DNA from 3 places in the Peribacillus sp. YIM B13472 genome. Region 3 is predicted to be linked to each of the others. Evidence: riboswitches for the same ligand, from Rfam matches in the RefSeq annotation. Region 3 holds a riboswitch; each other region holds the start of a gene.
What was found. Region 3 has a riboswitch for S-adenosylmethionine ahead of ACFX4I_RS22245 (YezD family protein). Riboswitches for the same ligand answer to the same signal wherever they lie in the genome.

Region 1 (6,595 bases), on a different contig from region 3:
CCAGCCTTCATATAATTTTTCACTATTTTGCTCTTCCATGGAGTGTTCAAAGGTTTTGTCTACCGCCCATTGCCGGGAGATTTCTTCTTGATCCTTCCAATACCCGACAGCAAGGCCAGCTAAGTATGCAGCACCTAATGCTGTAGTTTCGTTTATGGTCGGCCTCTCGACAGGCACCCGTAATAAGTCGCTTTGGAATTGCATCAAGAAGTCATTCTTGACTGCCCCGCCATCCACTCTTAATGTCTGGAGCTCGATTCCTGAATCCGCCTCCATTGCATCAAGGACATCCTTCGTTTGATATGCCAGTGATTCAAGTGTGGCACGAATGAAATGTTCTTTGGATGTGCCGCGCGTCAAACCAAAAACGGCTCCCCGCACTTCGCTGTCCCAATATGGAGTTCCAAGTCCTACAAAAGCCGGTACCACATATACTCCATCCGTACTTTCCACCCGTTTTGCATAGCCTTCGCTGTCCTTGGCATCATGAAGCATCCGCAGGCCGTCGCGCAGCCATTGGATTGCGGAGCCCGCTACGAATATACTGCCTTCGAGTGCATATTCGACCTTCCCATTCAGTCCCCAGGCAAGGGTCGTCAATAGTCCGTGTTCGGAACTGACAGCCTTGGCCCCTGTATTCATGAGCATGAAACAGCCTGTTCCATACGTATTTTTAGCCATTCCTTCATTAAAGCAGGCTTGGCCGAATAATGCTGCCTGCTGATCACCGGCTGCCCCGGCGATCGGAATCGATTGGCCGAAGAAATGATATTCGATCGTACGTGCATACTCTTCAGAGGAAGGCCTCACTTCCGGCAGCATCGACTTTGGTACAGTCAATATCTCGAGCAGTTCTTCATCCCATTTCAGTTCATGGATATTGTACATCAATGTCCGGGATGCATTGGAATAGTCCGTTACATGAGCCTTGCCTCCTGATAGCTTCCAGATCAGCCAAGTATCGATGGTACCGAATAACAGCTTCCCTTCATCCGCCTTTTGTCGTGCCCCTTCCACATTATCGAGGATCCATTTCACTTTCGTTCCGGAAAAATAAGCATCTATCAACAATCCCGTTTTATCCCGGAATAGATCGTTAAGTCCCTTTTCCTTCAAATCATCACAGATTTCACTTGTTTGCCTGGACTGCCATACAATCGCATTATAGACAGGGGTACCTGTTTCCTTATCCCAAACGACTGCCGTTTCACGCTGATTGGTGATCCCGATCCCGGCAATTTGCTCTGGCTTTACACCGGATTCAGAGAGTACACCGGCAATGACCGCCAAGATCGATCCCCAAATCTCATTGGCGTTATGCTCGACCCAGCCCGGTTTAGGGAAATGCTGCGTGAATTCCTTTTGGGAGGAATGGACGATTTCCCCCTTTTCGTTAAATAAAATCGCCCGGGAACTCGTTGTTCCTTGATCTAATGATAAAATGTATTTTTCCATTGTGTATGCCCCTCCTTTTAATTAACTGGCAATATTTCTGCTTTCCAATTCATGTGACTGTTTTTTACCAAATGCATAGGCTAATATCAATAGTACCAGGCTTGCACCCAAAACAGACCAAAATCCTGCTGTTATTTCTCCCATAAAGAATGCTTTATAACAAACGGCACCAAGTGAACCCCCAATAATCGGTCCAACGACCGGAATCCATGAATAGCCCCAATTCGAATTGCCTTTACCCGGTATCGGCAGCAAAAAGTGAGCGATGCGCGGTCCCAGATCGCGGGCAGGGTTAATCGCGTATCCTGTCGTTCCCCCAAGTGACATCCCGATCACGACAATCAATAACCCGACTGCGAATGGGTTTAGACCCTCTGTAAAATTATTGGCACCTATAAATAATAAACCAAGAATAAGGATGAAAGTTCCAATCATCTCACTTAATAGATTTGAAAATGTGTGCGGGATCGCAGGTGATGTCGCGAACACACCAAGCTTCGCTCCTGGATCATCCGTAGCTTTCCAGTGTGGCAAATAGTGCAGGAATACTAGAGTTGCTCCAAGGATTGCACCAATCATTTGGGCCACGATGTAACCGGGCACATCACTCCAAGGAAATTCCCCAATAATGGCAAACCCTACTGTGACCGCCGGGTTTAAATGCGCCCCGCTTATGGAACCCACTGCAAAAACACCCATGGTAACAGCCAATCCCCACGCAATCGTGATAACGATCCAGCCGGCATCTTTTGCATAGGATCCCTTTAAGGATGAACCAGCCCCAATGCCCGCTCCGAATAAAACTAATATCATCGTACCTAACACTTCTCCCCAAAATGGAGTCATGAATAAAACCCCTCCCCTGATAAATTTTTAAACCTTGCCAACAAATAAAAGGAGACCCACAGCAGAACTATCTTCATAAAAAAAATTATGAATAGATCTGTTGTGAATCTCCTAGTCTCCGTCACATATATTAACTTGTACTGTAAAATATACTAGTTTATGAAAACGCTGTCAATATTTTGTGAAAAATTAATCCTATTTTTCTGTATTTTTTTAGTTCCCCTATTAAACGATATCCCATAATTCAGTTTTGGAAGTGGTAATTGACGATGCTCCTGCATCAAGGGCGTTCAGGACTTCATCCGAAGTACGTATGAGGCCGCCTGCAAAAATCGGTGTCTGCAATCGTTCCTTCACTTCTTTTATCATCCATGGCATAGCGCCCGGCAATACTTCGATATAATCCGGCTTGGTTTTCTGCACCAGCTTATAACTTTTCTCAAGCGCATGTGAATCTATTAAAAAGATTCGCTGGATGGCAATGACCCCCTTTTGCTTCGCCTTCAATATAACGCTTGATTTAGTCGAAATCAGCCCATATGGATTATATTCCTGACAAATGAATTCTGTCGCGTACTCATCACTTCTTATGCCATGGATCAAATCGACATGATAAATCATTTTCTTATTATGCTGCTTTGCCATCATACTTACGTTTTTCAATTGTGATATATGCAAATCAAGAAACACACCTATTTCATAGGAACTTTCTAAAAATCTTTCGAAATCCTTCATGCTTGCTGACGCAGGCAAAATCTTCTGATCCATCATTATCCTCCTCATTCCCAGAAAAACTCAAAACTTCAAGTCATTTAGTATATTTTAAAGAGCTTGATTTATCAAACACATTTTTTCATGACCAATGTCACCATAACACTATCATACATGGCACACCCTTTATAGTTTTCGGCTAAGGATGTATGTAACCTCCATCATAAAGTAAGTTTCATTTTCAATGCGCCTTCGACGAGTTCATACGATTTAATTGTGCCAACGGGAATTTTTCTCACGATGTTCCAAGCATTAACATTCATTTTGATCGTTCTTTTTTCAAATTCAAAAAATGGCGGTCTGTTAAATATCCTTTGGTTGATGAAATTCCTGTCAATTGGTTCCATTTCCACTAATTCAAATAAAATCGTTCTTTTTTCCACATGAACCGGTTTTAATGTAATCCGGAAAGCTACGTTTTTCTTAAACATCATTTTCTTCACTTCCATCGTTCCGGAAAGCACTATATGCTTTGGCGTAATCTCGACTTTAATATCTTGACCATATGATTTCATTCTTAAGATTTTCTCTATCATGGCTGCAGTTACCGTTATCGGTATGCCATTTTTGAATGGACTGAATGTACTCACCCTTGCATTCCCCTCCTGCCGCTCCTACTGAACGTCGGTTATAGCATATGCCGGGTTCCCTGATGTAGTTAACATTTCAACCCATATTAATAATCGGTATATTCTAAATCTTCCACCTTCAACACTTGACCTTTATAAAAACTACCTGTATAGTCATAATTAATTTAATAGACAACTCTTATCCAGAGAGGTGGAGGGACTGGCCCTTTGATGCCTCAGCAACAGACTATTTATGTACTGTGCTAATTCCAGAAGTGTAAAAACTTGAAGATAAGAAGAGTATATCGCTTTGCTGCCAACACCTCTTCTTATTTTCAAGAAGAGGTTTTTTATTTTTAAAAGGAAAGAAGGAATGCAACATGTCAATCACATTAACGAAAGCACCATTCAGGGCCGATCACGTAGGAAGTTTATTAAGACCAGAACGTTTACATATTGCCAGAAAGCAATTTAAGGAAGGTACCATTTCAGCAGAGCGGCTTCGTGAAGTTGAAACCGAAGAAATCAATCGGATTGTCAATAAACAAATTGAAGTTGGATTAGAGGCAGTGACGGATGGTGAGTTCAGACGAACATGGTGGCACTTTGACTTCCTCGAACATTTAAATGGCATCGAGGGATATGTTACTGAAAAAGGTCTCACATTCGATGGTGTGGAAACAGAGAGATATAACGTTCGCAATACCGGGAAGGTTTCATTCAATCCCGAACATCCCTTCATTCGTGATTTCATTGAATTGAACAAAATCGTGAACGGACGTGCCGTTGCCAAGCAAACGATTCCCAGTCCGAATCAATTATTTGCTGTAGGCATTCATAATGAAGACATCTACCCTGATATTGAAGACTATGCTAATGATATCATCAAAGCGTATCAGCATGCTTTGAAGGCCTTTTATGAAGCAGGTGTGCGTTATCTTCAATTGGATGATGTATATATTGCCAGGCTTTCAGCTCCAGATTTCCAGTTCAAAGATGGAAAATATACGAGGGAACAGTTAATCGATCTTGCACTTCGTGTAATTAATGGCGCATTGGAAGGCAAACCAGAGGACCTTGTCGTCACTACCCACCTGTGTCGTGGAAACTACCAGTCGACTTGGGCGTTTGAAGGAAGCTATGCCCGTATCGCCCCAACATTATTGGCAAAAGAAAAAGTGGATGGATTCTTCTTGGAATATGACGATCAACGCTCAGGGGATTTCAAACCACTGGAATACATTCCAAATGGCGGTGCACGGGTCGTACTGGGTGTCGTCACTTCAAAAAATGGAGAAATCGAAGACAAGGAAGCTGTTAAGGCACGCATTAAAGAAGCCTCGCACTTCGTTCCTCTCGAACAATTATGTTTAAGCCCGCAATGCGGCTTCGCCTCCACCCATCACGGCAACAAGCTGACCGAAGAACAGCAATGGGAAAAGCTGAAATTCGTCGCTGATGTAGCAAAAGAAGTATGGGAATGATTTTTTTTTATTAATCATTTGACATATCGATAATTCTCGATATAATGAAATGTATGAAAACAATCGAGATATTTAAAGCATTATCCAACGAATCCAGGTTGCAAATCTTACAATGGCTCAAAGCGCCTGAACTCCACTTCACCCCTCATGAGGGAATAGATATGAAGGAAACCGGCGTTTGTGTAAGTCAGATTACGGAAAAATTAAACATGACCCAATCCACGGCCTCTCAATACCTCTCGATGCTCCTTAGAGCAGGATTGATTAAAACGGAGCGGATAGGAAAGTTTACGTATTACAAACGAGATGAAGATGCCATCTCAAAAATTACTGATTTCTTGAAAGAAGAAGTATGAAAGTGAACCTGATCCGTACCTTAGAGGGTTGGGTTCATTTTTTTCCTAACAGTTCGATATTTCGCGATATGTTTATTTTTTTATCCATACATATCAACATATTGCGATATGTCTTTATATAAAATTGATCATTAATGAGGAGTGAATCTATTTTGCTTAATACATGGAAAATTTACATGTTGGCGATTATCAGTTTTTTAGTAGGAACATCCGAATTCATCATATCCGGGATTTTGGATAAGATTGCGCATTCTCTTGGAGTGACCCTCGCTGCCGCAGGACAGCTCATTACAATTTTCTCCCTTGTCTACGCAATCGGCACACCCATTCTTATGGCCTTGACAGCAAGTTTAGACAGACGAAAATTAATGTTGTATTCCCTTGGACTATTTGTAGTGGCCAATCTGCTTGCCTTTCTATTACCAGGCTTTGGACCGTTTCTATTTGCACGCATAATCATGGCACTTGGTGCAGGATTGGTTGTAGTCACCGCTCTGAATATTGCCGCTAAGCTTGCTCCGCCAGATAAACAAGCAAGTTCTATTGCGACAGTTGTCATGGGGTTTACAGCTTCCCTTATCATTGGCGTACCTCTCGGAAGAATCATGACGGATGCATTCGGGTGGAAATCCGTCTTTGGCGGAATCGCCCTATTCGGCCTGATTGCCATGATCGTTTTATTCTTTACCATTCCTCCTATCAAAGGGGATAAACCAGTACCACTTCTCCAGCAGCTGGCCCTTCTTAAAAAAAGGAAAGTTGCCCTTGGATTATCGATAACCTTTTTCTGGCTTGGCGGATACTCGATAGCTTATACCTATCTATCCCCTTACCTGCTATCCGTATCGGGGATAAGTGACTCTCTACTTAGCACGGCTTTGCTTATATTCGGTATCGCAAGCCTGATCGGATCAAAGTTTGGCGGATATAGTACGGATCGATGGGGTGTATCATATACACTAATTGGCGGTATGGCGCTGCATATTGTGATGATCATCATGTTATCCATCGTTACGAATTCATTGTTGGGCGTTTTGACAATCCTTACATTATGGTCGTTCGCAGCATGGTCATCAGGGCCGACACAGCAATATCATTTAGCAACCCTTGAGCC
Region 2 (6,595 bases), on a different contig from region 3:
AAACGAATCCAGCACATATTTTTTCATCAAGAGTGAATAAACCATCTTTTTCTCCTGGCTGCAGGAAATGATGTTCATCCATTAACTGAAATAAGTGAAGCTTATCATATTCTTTAATGAGATTCCCATGTTTATCGATGATAATCATGGTGTTATAGATTCCCTTGCTTGTTTTTTTCGCGATGGAACCGCCTATGATGTGAATCTGGTGTTTCTGTGCCTGTGTTTTAAAAAATTCAATCGTTTTTTCTGCCTCGTGATCAGCAATCTCATTTAACCTGGTCAAGTCGTATCCTGTTGTCCAAAGCTCCGGTAAAATGACGATATCGGGTTCTGACCGTGCTGCTTTTTCCATCCATTGTTCTGCAACCTGAAAATTGATATCTGGTTGCCCGAAGGCTATATCCATTTGAATACAAGCTATTTTCCACTTCATCGTTTAAAACCCCCACATGTAAAAAATGCTTTACAAGACTATGATAAACATATATCATTTGTGACTAGAATTTCAAGAAATTTCAGAGAAGGTGTATAAATGGTGCAATTCGAAAAATCCGGCCAGCTTCAGGACCTGCCCAAGCAGTTTTTTGCTTCACTAGTAGCAAAAGTCAATGCGATCACGGAGCAAGGACATGATGTCATTAATTTAGGCCAGGGAAACCCTGATCAGCCGACGCCAGAACATATCGTGAAAAGTTTGCAGGCTGCCGCTGAAAAAACGATTAATCATAAATATTCGCCATTCCGGGGACATCAATATTTAAAAGATGCTGCCGTCGTCTTTTATGAACGAGAATACGGTGTCAAGCTGGATCCGAATAGTGAAGTGGCGATTCTCTTCGGGGGGAAGGCAGGTCTTGTCGAACTGCCGCAGTGTTTATTGAATCCAGGTGATACGATCCTTGTTCCAGATCCCGGCTATCCGGATTATCTTTCCGGAGTTGTTTTAGCCCAGGCAAAGACCGAACTCATGCCCTTGACAGAAGAAAATGATTTTCTTCCGAAATACAATGACATACATAAAGAAGTACTTGATAAAGCCAAAATGATGTTCTTGAACTATCCGAATAATCCCACAGGTGCTTCTGCAACGGAAAGTTTCTTTGATGAAACCGTCTCCTTCGCAAAAGAGCATTCCATTTGTGTGGTCCACGATTTCGCTTATGGTGCGATCGGATTCGACGGAAAAAAACCGATAAGCTTTCTCCAGGCGAAGGGAGCGAAGGATGTAGGAATAGAAATATACACACTATCGAAAACATACAATATGGCAGGGTGGAGAGTCGGCTTCGCAGTGGGGAATAAGAGTGTAATAGAAGCTCTAGAACTATTACAAGACCATCTTTATGTGAGTCTTTTCCCGGCGATACAGGAAGCTGCGGCAAGCGCTTTGCTTGACTCGCAGAGCTGTGTAGAGCAGTTAGTGCAGATGTACGAGGGACGAAGAAATGTTTTCATTGAGGGATTGAGGGCAATCGGCTGGGATGTCAAAGCGCCTGCGGCATCGTTTTTTGCCTGGCTCAAGGTGCCTAAAGGCTTTACGTCAGAGAGTTTTGCAGACTATTTATTAACGCATGCCCACGTAGCTGTTGCCGCAGGGAATGGATTCGGTGAATTTGGCGAAGGTTACGTCAGGGTAGGGCTGCTGACTTCGGAAGAACGGCTTGAAGAGGCAGTGGAACGAATACGTTCATTAAACTTATTTTAACGATGGAATGAGGTATCCGATTTATTCACCGTTAAATAGTTAAAACTTATTGACAAAGTAGGGATTACCTGTCAGAATACAAAATAAATTCTTAATCTTTCGATACTTGAATGCAATTTATATATCAGCGTTTTCTTATTTTGAGCAGGTGGAGGGACTAGCCCTATGAAGCCCAGCAACCGACCGTAATTCCATTGTAAAATGGGGCGGAATTCTTCGCCGGATTTTCTTTAAATCCACAAGGCACGGTGCTAATTCTTGCAGCCAATGGCTGGGAGATAAGAAGATGGCTTTTTAAAGCCTCTTCTTTATGAAGGGGCTTTTGCCATTTTAGACCATTTCAGGTTAATGACATCGAGAGTTTACTAACGTGTTATAGGAGTGATCAGATGAGCGAGATAGTCGCTACTTATTTAATTCATGACTTCAATGGAAATCATGAGAAAAAAGCAGAGAGCATTGCCTTAGGTTTGACTGTCGGGACTTGGACGGACCTGCCACATTTGGTCCAGAAACAACTGGAAAAACATAAGGGGCGCGTCGTATCGGTGACACGCCTTTCTGAAGAAGAGAGTGCAAACAGCTACTTTAATCGTAAAGTATACCGTTCGCTTATTAAAATTGCCTATCCGGCGGGGAATTTCTCCATTGATTTACCTGCAATCCTCACGACGGTCTTCGGCAAACTTTCATTGGACGGAGAAATAAAACTTATCGACCTGGATTTTGTCGGTGATATTCAAACAGCTTTTCCCGGGCCGCAATTTGGCATTGGAGGCATAAGGGAAAAGATTGGCGTATTTAACCGGCCCCTGGTGATGAGCATCTTTAAAGGTGTATTAGGAAGGGACTTGACATTCCATAATGAGCAACTAAGGCAACAAGCTTTGGGAGGTGTCGACCTAGTTAAAGATGATGAGATCCTCTTCGACCAGGAACTGACTCCATTTTTCGATAGAATAAAAACGGGAAAAAGAATATTGAATGAAGTCCATGAAACCACTGGCCACCGAACTTTATATGCTGTCAATCTATCAGGGAAAACATTTGAATTACTGGATAAGGCAGAGCAGGCGGCTGAAGCAGGGGCAGATGCTTTATTGTTCAACGTTCATACATATGGTTTGGATGTATTGCAGGCCTTGAGTGAACATGATCGTATCAAGCTGCCGATCATGGCGCATCCCGCATATAGCGGGGCATTGGCATCTTCATCATTTTATGGGATCGGCTATCCATTATTGCTTGGTAAATTAGTAAGGTTATCAGGTGCGGATTTATCCTTGTTCCCATCCCCTTATGGAAATGTCGCACTGGAAAAAAAGGAGACCTTGGCGATTGCTGAAGCTCTGACAAAAGATGAACTTTCATGGAAAAAAGCCTTCCCTGTTCCTTCTGCAGGCATTCATCCAGGCATGGTTCCGGACCTAATCAAGGATTTTGGGCTCGATAGCGTGATTAATGCAGGGGGGGGAATTCACGGGCACCCTGACGGAGCAGAGGGCGGGGCCAAGGCTTTCCGTTCTGCTGTGGAAGCCGTTCTAGCAGGAAAGGACCTATCTGAAGCGGCGGCTGAGGAAGAAACACTAAAAAAAGCTCTTGTGTTATGGGGAGGCCTATAAGAAATAATGAAACCGATCATCTTTTGTGATTTTGACGGAACGATCACCAACACGGATAATATCATTTCCATCATGAAAAAATTTGCTCCTCCTGAATGGGAAGCGTTGAAAGACGGTGTCCTTCAGCAAAAAATCAGTATATCTTCAGGAGTTGGGGATATGTTTTCACTGCTTGATAGTGGCATGAAGGATGACATCATCCAATATGTAAGAAAGACGGCCGGCATTCGTCCAGGGTTTTATGAATTCGTTGAGTATACGAAACAAGCCAACATCCCTTTATATATAGTAAGCGGGGGCATGGATTTTTTCATTGCACCGCTTTTAAATGATATCTTGCCAACAGAGTCCGTTTATTGCAACCATGCATTTTTTGATAAGGAAAAGATTTATATTGAGTGGCCACATGCTTGTGATGATCAATGTAATAATGATTGCGGTTGCTGCAAGCCATCCATTATGAGGGAAATAGCGGGTGAGGAAGATTTTAAATTCGTTATTGGAGATTCAGTAACGGATTTTGAAGCGGCAAAACAGGCCGATTTTGTCATAGCCCGTGACATACTGCTTGAAAAATGCGATAGGGAAGGAATTCCACATCAAGGATTTGAAACATTTTTTGATGTAATTGACATTTTAAAGAGGCAGGAGGCGGTTAAAGCGTGAACAATCATTCTAAAGAATGGCGGGAGTTGGCAGATATTAAAGCTGAACTGGCCGAAAGGGATTGGTTTATGGGAACAAGCGGTAACTTGTCCATCCGCGAGCCCAAAAGCCCTTTCTTTTATATTACGGCAAGCGGTAAGGATAAAAGGAAGCAAACGGATTCGGACTTTTTACTGGTGGATTTAAAAGGAAAACCAGTTGAAGAAACGAACCTAAGACCATCGGCCGAAACTTTACTACATACAGCCATTTATCGGAAAACCAATGCAAACTGTGTACTTCATGTCCATACTGTTGAAAATAATGTGATATCAGAATTGTACGGAGATGAAGGCCAGGTTTCCTTTTGTAATCATGAAATCATTAAAGCGACCGGTCGGTGGGAGGAAGATTCGGAGCTTCGGATTCCAATCATATATAACCACGCTGACATCCCGCTGTTATCCGATAAGTTCAAGCCACATGTCGAAGAAGACTCTGGCGCCGTGCTGATCCGCAATCATGGCATTACGGTTTGGGGTAAAAGCGGACTCGAAGCAAAAAGAATACTTGAAGCTTGCGAATTTTTATTTCAATACCAACTGTTGCTTAATCAACAAAAGGCGTTTGCAGGTTCTTTAAGGTAAACACTCGAAGAGGAGGAATGAATGATGGCGACGGTAAGATTCCATGAAACAAACGAGGTTATTGAAAACGGTGAACAGGTAAAAGGATTTTTAGAAACACAAGGGGTTATTTATGAGCAATGGGACATTTCTAAATTACCGGCCCATCTTGTGGAAAAATACGATCTAACAGATGCTGACAAGGAGGAAATCCTTGTAACATTCCAATCAGAGATAGCGGAAATTTCTGAAAGAAGAGGCTATAAAGCGCATGATATCATCACATTATCAGATGCAAATCCGAACTTGGATCAAATGCTTGAAAACTTTAAGCAGGAACACCACCATGAAGATGATGAAGTGCGTTTCATAGCAGGAGGTACGAGTATCTTTGCCATTGAAGGCAATGATAAACAGTGGTTTGATGTACGTCTTAATCCAGGAGATCTTATTAGTGTACCAGAATCAACAAGACATTATTTCACGCTCGCAGAAGATAGGAAAACTGTTGCTGTCCGTATTTTCGTTACAGCGGCAGGATGGGTGCCGATTTACGAAAAAGACGAAGTTCAAGCATAAACCAATTGAAAAACCAGCTTACGGGCTGGTTTTTTTATGTGGATCCGGCAAGTGCTTTAGTAAGATAAGTATGATAAAATTTAACGGAATCGAATTTAACCGGATCATAGGAGCAGATAAGAATGAAAACAACCGAAGTGTACATATTGGGCGGCTTTCTCGGCAGCGGGAAAACGACGCTTCTTCGAAATATTTTAAAACAGGAAAGTGAAGCGGGTAGAAAAGTGGCCGTGCTTTTAAATGAGCTCGGCAGTGTATCGGTTGACAGCGGACTCATTGGTGATGGAGTGCCTCTTAAGGAGTTGTTTGACGGGTGCATTTGCTGCACAATTCAAGATAAACTGGAGGTTCAGCTTCATGAATTACTAACGGAAAATGAACTGGATGCGGTTTATATAGAAACGACGGGCGCAGCTCATCCAGTTGAAGTATTGGATGGAATCATGTCGCCGATCTTCGCCAAAAGGCTGGAGTATAAAGGGATTATCACTGTCGTCGATTTATTAAGGTGGCGTGATCGGGAGGAACTGTCTCCGCAGCTTCGACAGTTGCTTGCCGAGCAAATCCACCATGCCGATTTCATATTATTGAATAAAGCGGATTTAGTTAGTGAGATGGAGGCCGCACAGCTGATTTATACGATACAGGCGCTGAATCCGGATGCTGTATGTTTATTGACGGAGTATGCAGCCGTATCCTTGACATCATTGCAGCAGATGCAAAGAAAACGGCATAATGGCCATCAAAAGCTTGATGTACATGACCATTTGCATTTAACTGCAGTCGTTCATACATTTGAAGGTGCCGTGGTACAAACCGACTTTGAAGAGTGGCTTAGGGCTTTGCCGGAAACGGTCTATCGGATGAAAGGATACATTTCCTTTACACATTCACAATACCCCCATTTGTTCCAATACTCCTACGGAATGCCGTTGTATATGAATGAAATGATGAAAATGCCATTGAATATCGTCATAATCGGGGAAAAGTTGGATAAGGAAATGTTGATCGGTCAGTTGAAAGCTTTGGAATTGAAAGCGGCCCGATAAACGTTTACCGCCCATTTAAGAAGGGAAACATAAAAAAGAGACTTTCTTATCAAGGAGGCGGTATTAGTGCCATGGAATAAGAACGATTACCCAAACTCGATGAAGAATCTAGATAAAGATGTAAGGGAAAAGGCTATAGAAATCGCCAATGCATTATTGGATGAAGGATATGAGGATGGAAAAGCCATTCCAATTGCCATAGACCGGGCTAAGATGTCAGTAGGAAAAGATTGAAAAAATGGTCAGACCCACTAATGGGTCTGACCATTTTTATTGTTGCATTCCAAAGGCGGCAAATGTCTTTTCGTCTTCTATTAATCCGCAAGCAGCACATTGGACCCGAACTTCAGGACCATTATATGCTAG
Region 3 (9,856 bases):
CTGAAAATGGATCAGCTCAATGCAGACTGGTTAGCAGCCTCGGAAAAGAATCAAGCTGAAAATTACATGATTGTGGATTTGCTCAGAAATGATTTGGGAATGATTGCAGAACCTGGAAGCGTCAAGGTTCCACAGCTTAAGGCAATTGAAAAATATCCGACCGTTTGGCAAATGACATCCACGATTACAGCCGATACGAATCCCGAAACAACAATCATTGATATATTCAAGGCCCTTTTTCCATGTGGATCGATAACAGGTGCACCTAAAATAAAAACGATGGAGATTATCGCTGATATCGAGAATTCACCACGTGAAGTTTATTGCGGTGCAATCGGGTTTATCACCCCTGAATCCGAAGCCGTTTTTAATGTGCCGATTCGTACAGTCGTGATCGATAAGGCAACAGGGAAAGCTGAGTATGGGGTAGGCGGGGGAATCACTTGGGATTCCGAGTTATCGGAAGAATATGACGAAGCCTTTTTAAAAGCCAAATTATTGACGGTGGAAAAGCCTGCATACAAACTATTGGAATCGATGAAACTCAAGGATGGCGAATATTATTTGTTGAATGATCATATAGATCGGATGAAACAATCCGCTGATTACTTCGATTATCGATTCCCTGAATTGTATTTAAGAGATCGACTCCAAAAGTATGCGGAATTAAACCAAGGGACGTTGCAAAAGGTAAGGGTACTACTTAATGAAAATGGTGAAATTGAAGTCTCCGGACAAGCAATCAAGCCCCTTGATTCAGAATTTACGGCCATCTTGGCTGAAACTCCAATATCAAGTGCAAATCCATTTCTATTTCATAAGACCACCAATCGTGATGTATATGAAGGCTTTCAAATGAATAATCCCGACTTCCAGGATGTTCTGCTTTGGAATGAAGAAGGATTCATCACCGAATTCACGAACGGAAATGTAGTGGTGAAGATAAATGGTGACCTCTATACCCCTCCTGTGGACGCAGGTCTCCTTGCTGGAACATTTCGTCAAGACTTGATCAGGAAGAAGGAAATCAAAGAAAAACCCATTTCAAAGGATGACCTAAATAACGCTGAGGAAATTTGGTTTATTAATAGCGTTCGAGGGAAATTAAAAGTGAATTTAACTTTCTAAGCTGATTATTCGTAAAAAGTGAAAATAAAAATCTTTATTGCAGTTTATGGAATGCTTGCGAGTGATGAATACAAGGAGTTTTTTTAAAAAAATATTCGATTGCTGTCGATTCAACCGGCAATTTAGGAATGAGTATTGGAATAATATTCAGCTCCAGACATTCGCCAGGAGTGTCACAAATTTCTTCAGCCTAATGTGGTTTCATCAAAAATAAAAGTCTTGTATTAAAATCATGAAAGGGAATCGGGAGGAGACAATTCCTAACCTCATTTTGTTCGACAAACTTAAAGAAGTTCACGACAGTGAACTTCTTTATTATTTATAAACCCCATGAGGTCAATAAGAGGTGGATGGCCTTTTCCAATTCGGATTCAGGGATCCCTGCAAAGCCCAATATGATTTTAGGAGGGTTTTCATCAATTTTTTCAATAGAATATGTCGATAGTCCATAAATTTTAATATGATTTTCATTTGCCTTTTGAATAAGTGTCTCTTCATCCATGCCGTTCTTAACGATGAGGACGATATGCAATCCTGACCGTTCACCAATGATCTTTATTTGCTGATGTGGTTTAAACAGATCGATCACTTTATCCAACTTGCGACGGTAAACTTTCCTCATTCGATTCAAATGCTTTTCGAAATCCCCTTCCTTCATGAACTGTGTCAACACATGCTGATCAATCCGAGAAACGGTGGAATGGTAAAAAGATAATTCCTGTTGATGCAATTGTAACAATGGAGCGGGAAGAACCATATAACTGATCCGAATCGATGGCATCAATGATTTGGAAAACGACCCTAAATAAATCACCTTATCACCGGCATCCATACTTTGTAAGGAAGGAATTGTTTTTCCACTATAACGAAATTCACTATCATAATCGTCTTCGATAATATAGCGGTTTGTTGCCCCTTGGGACCAGTTCAACAATCGCGTCCGCCTGTTAACGGATAGGATCGTCCCATTGGGGAAGTGATGTGAGGGAGTGACATACACGACGTCGATTTTTGAATCTTCAATTTGGTTAACCTTTACGCCTTCTTCATCAATTTGCAGGGGATGGACTTCATTTGGGTAGCTGCGTAAAATCCGGTGAATCAAGTGATACCCAGGATCTTCAACACCATAGATGGCATTTTTATCGAATAGAAGGACAAGCTGCTGCAATAAAATTTCCATTCCTGCACCAATGATGATTTGTTCGGGAACACATTGTACACCACGTGCATGATACAAATAATGGGCAATTTCACATCGTAATTCATATTCCCCTTGAGAATCCCCCAGTAAAAGAAGATCTTGATGTGATTCATCGATCTTGCCTTTCGTGTATTTTCTCCATTTTTCAAATGGGAAGTGTTCCGTATCAATTTGGCTGGGATGAAAATGATACAGCAATTCCCCTTCTTTATGATTGTTTTTTTCCAAGGATACTTGGTTAGTTTGTGTATACTCTAAATCCTCGAATGTTTGAATATAGTACCCTTTTCTTGGTATGACTTCAACGTATCCTTCAGCAGTCAATTGTTCATATGCAGTCTCGACAGTATTTTGACTTATTTGAAGGAACTCAGCCAATTTCCGTTTGGAGGGCAACTTTGTGCCGTAAAGAAGACGGCCATCAATGATTTCTTTTTTTATATGTGAATATAATTGTTCGTACAAAGGTATTTCACTTAACCGATTTAAATCACAAGTAAGCATATTCATTTTGTTGCCACCTTTTTGATAAATTTTTACTGACCCCATTAAATTTATTAAAACTGACACTTTCAATGTGGTCAACTCTTTTTTATACTAAGCCTAACAAATCTAAAAAATGAAAATATTAGGGGGAAGAAAAAAATGGAAAAATTATTAGGAACTGACACAGTAAAAAGAGGAATGGCACAAATGCAAAAGGGTGGCGTAATTATGGACGTCATTAACGCAGAACAAGCAAAAATCGCAGAAGCATCCGGTGCGGTCGCTGTCATGGCATTGGAAAGGGTACCTTCCGACATCCGTGCGGCTGGCGGCGTAGCAAGAATGGCAGATCCGCGAATTGTCGAGGAAGTAATGAATGCAGTCTCAATCCCGGTCATGGCTAAAGCAAGGATTGGCCATATCGTTGAATCAAGGGTCCTGGAATCCATGGGAGTGGATTATATCGATGAAAGTGAAGTGCTGACTCCTGCGGATGAAGAATACCATATTCTAAAAAGTGATTTCACAGTACCTTTCGTTTGTGGCTGCCGTGATTTAGGCGAAGCTGCGCGCCGTATTGGTGAAGGAGCATCCATGCTTCGTACAAAAGGAGAACCAGGAACAGGTAATATTGTGGAAGCTGTGCGTCATATGAGAAAGGTACAGTCACAAATTCGCAAAGTGAGCATCATGAGTGATGATGAATTAATGACAGAGGCAAAAAATCTTGGAGCCCCTTTTGAAATTTTAAGAGAAATCAAACGCACAGGTAAATTGCCTGTAGTTAACTTTGCAGCGGGCGGAATTGCCACTCCAGCAGATGCTGCATTGATGATGGAATTGGGAGCAGATGGCGTTTTCGTTGGGTCTGGTATTTTTAAATCTGAAACTCCAGAAAAATTCGCATCCGCAATCGTTCAAGCGACTACATATTTCACCGATTATGAATTGATTGGCAAGTTGTCAAAAGAATTGGGCAGTGCAATGAAGGGCATTGATATTTCCAAACTAGCTCCGGCAGAACGGATGCAGGAACGTGGATGGTAATATGATAACGATCGGTGTTTTGGGATTACAGGGAGCGGTTGAAGAACACTTGAACCAAATCAAAGCTGCCGGCGAACAAGCGATTATAGTAAAAAAACCGGAACAGTTGCGGGAAATCGATGGCTTGATCATTCCAGGCGGAGAAAGCACGACGATGAGGAAGCTAATGGATCGTTATGGATTTATGGAACCGATCAAAACTTTCTTCGAAGATAAAAAACCAATTTTCGGTACATGTGCTGGGATGGTATTGGCGGCAAATGAATTGACTGGCGATGAGGTGGCCTATCTCGGACTAATGGACATTTCCGTGAAAAGGAACGGATTTGGACGTCAACGGGAAAGTTTCGAGGCTGACCTATCCATCAAAGGAATGGAAGCCCCTTATAAGGCAGTATTCATCCGGGCGCCATTTGCTGATGAAGTTGGAGAAGGTGTAGAAGTATTGGCTGTTTATGAAGAGAATGTAGTGGCTGCGAGACAAGACCATGTCCTCGTAAGTGCATTTCATCCAGAATTGACAGGTGATGATCGCTTCCTTCAACTTTTCATTGAAATGGTGAAGACCTCCGTAAGTATGGTCGAATTGAAAACCTGCTAAACAAATGAAGCTGTCCTATTAATAGGACAGCTTTACTTTTGAAAGCTCAGAACTCTATAAAAATACATATTGCTTGAATTTACTATTCTTTACTTTTATAATAAAAAGTAAGTAATCACTTACTTAGTTGGAAGGGGAATGTATATGACAGCAAGAGTTGCAGTTATCACAGGGGGAGCAAGCGGTATAGGCCGAGCCACATGCTTGAAATTCGCAGCAAAAGGGGACAAGGTCGTTGTTGCGGATTTTAATGAAGAAATGGGTCGGGAAACCGTTGATCAGATAACAGCTAATGGTGGAGTGGCCATTTATGTTAAATCGGATGTTTCTAAGCAGGAAGATGTTGAATCGTTAATCAATAAAGCAGTGGAAACATACGGAAGGCTCGATATCATGTTTAATAATGCCGGCATTGGTGCGGGCGGTATGATCCTAGAACAAGATATGGAGGGTTACTACAAAACGATTGGGGTGAACCAGCACGGAGTGGCATTTGGAATCATGGCAGCAGGACGGAAAATGAAGGAGCTGGGTAACAAGGGAGTCATTATAAATACCGCTTCTGTGTTTGGCTACTTAGCTTCCCATGGGACTTTTGCCTATCAGGCGACTAAAGGTGCTGTAAGAATGATGACACAGACAGCAGCTTTGGAATTGGGTGCTCATGGCATACGCGTTGTGGGCATTGCGCCGGGCGGGGTCGACACTCCAATCATACAAGGTTATAAAGACATGGGAATCATCGATAAATTGAATGCAAGTCAAATGCGCGGTGAATTGATTAAGCCAGAAGCCATTGCAAATGCCGTCTATCTATTATCGTTAGAGGAAGCGGATGCGATCAATGGAAGTGTAGTCATGGTCGATGATGGCTATGCATCTTTTAAGTGATTTTCATAAATAGAAAACATCGTCCCAACCAGATGATGTTTTCTATTTATGATATATGGGAATATTGAATTCTAATAGATCAAAGGTAATATTGACCGATTGATACCAGGGATATATCATGGGAAATAGATGGGTGAAACCGGTCTTATCTTTATAAAAGAAGGTTGATATTTTTGAAAAAAGGGCAGCAAACCAAAGAACGAATCATAAATGTAGCCCGGACTCTTTTTGCCACTAAAGGTTTTGACATGACAAGAACGAATGAAATTGCCTCTGCATGCAATGTTTCCGAAGCTACTATTTACAAATACTTTGACAGCAAAAAAGATTTGCTTTTGGCTACAATTACCCCTAATGAAAAAGAGGAATCTGAAGATGGGACTAGCCATCTATCCACGGATGATCTAGTGGAGAATCATGTTACTACCATGATAAAAAAAATTCTTGAAAATAAAGAACAGTTTTCGATATTATTTAGGGAAACACAATTCGATCAAGATATTTCAAAGCAATATGTAGATCAGATTTTCAAGCCAAATGCCAGGCATATTGAAATACAGAAGAGAATAGATAGCGGAGAGATACAATATATCTCTGATATTATTTTATTTAATGTAGGGATCATTTCTTTCACATTGGCTTTATCTACACATTATGAGATCCATCAACAAAAAAAGGAGCCATATTTTACTTCTGAACGAATTAAGAGCATTGCACAACTTTTGGTATATGGTATTCATGGTAAACAAATTCATACATAATGAAACGGTCATATTTAAGGGCATGAGCATCAAGCCGTAAATATGACCGTTTTAATTTCATTCATAGTCGATGAAGTCAACTGGTGATTCATTAAACCCGAGTGTAAGATTTGACTTATATTTTTCAGACTATTACGATAAATGCATACTGCACGAATTGCTTTACGAAGATTTCATCTTTAAATCATGTAACATTGGAGGGGTATTAAATGAGCGATATCGTAATTTTATCAGGAAGTCCGGCTATTCCATCAAGAACGGACATTTCACTAAAACATATTCAATCATTAGTCGAACAAGAAGGATTTACCACAGCTTATTTCTCAATTACGGATTTCTCAGCAGATGATTTATTTCAAGGGAAATATAATAGCGAAGATATCTTAAAACTTTCAGAGAGAATTCAAGCAGCTAGAGGAATCATTATTGGTTCACCGGTTTATAAGGCTTCTTATACAGGTGTATTGAAAGCCTTGATTGATTTGCTGCCAGAAGGTGCTTTTAAGGGTAAGCCAGTTCTGCCAATCATGATTGGTGGAAGTAACAGGCATCTATTGGCGATTGACTATGCGCTTAAACCATTAATCTCAATATTAAAAGGCGAGCCGCTGCAGGGCATATATTTTGTTGATAAGGAAATAGATAAACAGAATTCAGAAAATCCGATTAATGATTCACATTTAATTGATCGCGTCCAGAGTCAAGTTCAAGAATTTGTAGAAGCGATCCAGTTAAGAAATTAAATATTTTTTCAAGTAATTACAGGCGTCAATAATAGGTTTATTAATGAAAATGGACTCATTTTTTTGGAGACTTTATCTAAAAAGACGAGTCTATTTTCGTATTTATATGAACATAAAATCATAAATTGAATAGTGTGTATAAAAATAACAGTTCATCCATAATATTAAACCAAGTTATTTTATAAGAAAACTCCATTGACAAGGATTAAATATATGTTAATATTTAAAATAATAAAACTTATCCAGAGCGACGGAGGGAATTGGCCCTTTGAAGTCCAGCAACCTGCATGATGGATGCAAGGTGCTACCTCCAACAAAATGTTGATCATTTTGGAAGATAAGGTAATGATATTTACCTTGGAATCTTTCCATCATGGGAAGATTTTTGTTTTTGGAAAAATTTCAGGCCAACCATAACAATGTAAGGTTGTATGGAATTATATAAATCTAAGAAATTTTTTTAATCAGGTTGAAAATAAAATATTCGCGGATTTTCTTAAAGGAGGAACTGGTTTGGAAAAAGAGAATCAGCTTGAAGAAATATTTGAAAGACTTCAAGAAATGCTTAATTCAATGAAATATGGATCCATTACACTTATTGTCCAGGATGGTAAAATCATTCAGATGGAAAGAAATGAAAAATTAAGAATTAAATAAGGTATCTGCTGACTAGAAAAACTAGAGGCGGGTTTAACTGATATAAAGAGAGTATTGGTTGGATTCGTCTCTTTTTCCTAGAATCAAATAAACTGGGGAAGATTAAAACGGGTATTGATCAATAGTTATTCTAACCTGATACAGCAAGTTTTTAGAGGGGGCTACAAAGTTGGCTGGATTAATAAACTATGAAAATTTCAATTCAGGGGAATTCCCTGTATTTCCTGAAGACAGTGAAACAAAAGGTGCTTTGGAAGTTCTGCAATGGGCGAATGACCATTATGGAAACAAACTGATTTATGCTTGCAGTTTTGGTATTGAAGGCATCGTGCTTACGGATTTATTGGCGAAGGTCAACCCTTCGGCAAAAATTGTTTTCCTTGATACAGATGTTCATTTTGAGGAGACTTACCAATTGATCGAGCAAGTGAAAAAGCGCTATCCAAAGCTTTTGATCGAAATGAAGAAACCTGCCTTGACGCTTGAGGAACAAGCAGCGGAATATGGGGATGAATTATGGCTTAGTGATTCCAATAAGTGCTGTAACATCCGTAAAATCATTCCGCTTACCGATGTGCTTTCAACGGCAACAGCCTGGCTTTCGGGACTGCGGAGGGAGCAATCCGAAACAAGGGCTCAAACCGAGTATATCAATAAGGATAATAAGTTCAAGTCAGTTAAAATATGTCCACTCATACATTGGACATGGAAAGATGTTTGGCGCTACGCCCACAAAAATGGACTTCCATATAATATCCTGCATGATAATGGATATCCGAGCATTGGATGTAAAACGTGTACAGCACCTGCCTTCAATGCAGATGATTTACGCTCAGGCCGTTGGCAAGGAGCTCAAAAAACGGAATGCGGATTGCATTTATCTTAAATAAATAGAAACCATAGGGGGAAATTAGCATGACAATCAGTCTACCGCACGGAGGAACATTAATCGATCTTTGGGAACCAAAATATGATTTTAGTAAAATAACAAAGTCAATCGAAATCGATGAAATTGCTTTAAGTGATCTTGAATTGATAGGCACTGGTGCCTACAGTCCGATTAAAGGATTCTTTACAAAAAGTGACTATGAGACAGTGGTCAAGGATATGAGGCTTAGCAGCGGGCATGTATGGAGCATCCCGATTACGCTGCCTTTGACCGAAGAAACTGCAAAAACCCTTACTATAGGTGAAGAAGTATCGTTGACTCATGAAGGTGAAACATACGGGGTTCTATCCGTTTCCGATATTTACACTCCAGATAAGCAATTGGAAGCGACATTAGTATATCAAACGGATGATGAGAAGCATCCTGGAGTAAAAAATTTATATAACCGCGGCGATGTATATGTCGGCGGGGAAATAAAGTTAATCAAGAGAATAGAGCGTCCGCTATTTCAAGCTCATTATTTGGACCCGGTCGACACAAGGAAAGCTTTTGCTGAAAAAGGCTGGGAAACGGTTGTCGGATTCCAAACGAGGAACCCTGTTCACCGTGCGCATGAATACATTCAAAAGACAGCATTGGAGATTGTCGACGGCTTATTCTTAAATCCTCTCGTAGGTGCCACTAAATCCGATGACATTCCGGCAGATGTAAGAATGGAAAGTTATAAAGTGCTGCTTGAAAAATATTATCCTAAGGATCGCGTCTCTCTTGCAGTTTTCCCTGCTGCCATGCGTTATGCAGGACCAAGAGAAGCCATTTTCCATGCGATGGTCCGTAAAAATTATGGTTGCACCCATTTTATCGTCGGACGTGATCATGCGGGTGTGGGCGATTATTATGGCACATATGATGCCCAAAAAATATTTGGGAATTTTAACGCAGATGAGTTAGGGATCACTCTATTATTCTTTGAACATAGTTTTTACTGTAAAGCATGTGGCAATATGGCTTCCGCTAAAACTTGTCCGCATGGCAAGGAAGACCATGTCATCCTGTCTGGAACGAAGGTAAGGGAAATGTTGCGCAATGGAGAAATTCCTCCAGCTACCTTTAGCCGTAAAGAAGTCATCGAGGTGTTGATCGAAGGTCTAAAAAAGAATGAAGTTTATAACTGATTGGACATAAATTGAAGGATCACATGAAGAGGGGGATTATTATATGAGTAAAAGTACGAATGTCACTTGGCATGAAACGTCATTGACCAAGGAGCTCCGCCGGAAGCAGAACGGGCATGAAAGCACAGTTCTTTGGTTTACAGGACTCTCGGGTTCCGGAAAATCTACGATTGCGAACGCGGTCGCTAAAGAGTTATATAATCGGAATATTCGAAGTTATGTTTTGGATGGTGATAATATCCGCCATGGATTAAATAAAGATTTAGGTTTTTCT

Region 1: another riboswitch for S-adenosylmethionine. It lies ahead of ACFX4I_RS21975 (5-methyltetrahydropteroyltriglutamate--homocysteine S-methyltransferase); the one in region 3 lies ahead of ACFX4I_RS22245 (YezD family protein).
Region 2: another riboswitch for S-adenosylmethionine. It lies ahead of mtnW (2,3-diketo-5-methylthiopentyl-1-phosphate enolase); the one in region 3 lies ahead of ACFX4I_RS22245 (YezD family protein).

The regions. Positions count from the first base shown of each region.
Region 1 is NZ_JBHZPG010000037.1:31,024-37,618, reverse strand. It holds gene glpK (glycerol kinase GlpK) at 1-1,455, opposite strand, end outside; gene ACFX4I_RS21990 (MIP/aquaporin family protein) at 1,477-2,301, opposite strand; gene ACFX4I_RS21985 (glycerol-3-phosphate responsive antiterminator) at 2,527-3,069, opposite strand; gene ACFX4I_RS21980 (hypothetical protein) at 3,234-3,662, opposite strand; SAM riboswitch class I at 3,838-3,939, shown strand; gene ACFX4I_RS21975 (5-methyltetrahydropteroyltriglutamate--homocysteine S-methyltransferase) at 4,022-5,125, shown strand; gene ACFX4I_RS21970 (ArsR/SmtB family transcription factor) at 5,179-5,481, shown strand; gene ACFX4I_RS21965 (MFS transporter) at 5,634-6,595, shown strand, end outside.
Region 2 is NZ_JBHZPG010000035.1:39,969-46,563, forward strand. It holds gene ACFX4I_RS21385 (carbon-nitrogen family hydrolase) at 1-436, opposite strand, end outside; gene ACFX4I_RS21390 (pyridoxal phosphate-dependent aminotransferase) at 536-1,708, shown strand; SAM riboswitch class I at 1,841-1,993, shown strand; gene mtnW (2,3-diketo-5-methylthiopentyl-1-phosphate enolase) at 2,098-3,330, shown strand; gene ACFX4I_RS21400 (2-hydroxy-3-keto-5-methylthiopentenyl-1-phosphate phosphatase) at 3,337-3,996, shown strand; gene ACFX4I_RS21405 (methylthioribulose 1-phosphate dehydratase) at 3,993-4,622, shown strand; gene ACFX4I_RS21410 (cupin domain-containing protein) at 4,647-5,180, shown strand; gene ACFX4I_RS21415 (CobW family GTP-binding protein) at 5,303-6,229, shown strand; partial or broken gene ACFX4I_RS21420 (DUF2188 domain-containing protein) at 6,296-6,442, shown strand; gene ACFX4I_RS21425 (DNA alkylation repair protein) at 6,500-6,595, opposite strand, start outside.
Region 3 is NZ_JBHZPG010000038.1:22,320-32,175, forward strand. It holds gene pabB (aminodeoxychorismate synthase component I) at 1-1,128, shown strand, start outside; gene pdxR (MocR-like pyridoxine biosynthesis transcription factor PdxR) at 1,448-2,842, opposite strand; gene pdxS (pyridoxal 5'-phosphate synthase lyase subunit PdxS) at 2,978-3,865, shown strand; gene pdxT (pyridoxal 5'-phosphate synthase glutaminase subunit PdxT) at 3,867-4,466, shown strand; gene ACFX4I_RS22230 (SDR family NAD(P)-dependent oxidoreductase) at 4,611-5,357, shown strand; gene ACFX4I_RS22235 (TetR/AcrR family transcriptional regulator) at 5,531-6,118, shown strand; gene ssuE (NADPH-dependent FMN reductase) at 6,328-6,861, shown strand; SAM riboswitch class I at 7,097-7,205, shown strand; gene ACFX4I_RS22245 (YezD family protein) at 7,375-7,518, shown strand; gene ACFX4I_RS22250 (phosphoadenylyl-sulfate reductase) at 7,700-8,404, shown strand; gene sat (sulfate adenylyltransferase) at 8,434-9,582, shown strand; gene cysC (adenylyl-sulfate kinase) at 9,626-9,856, shown strand, end outside.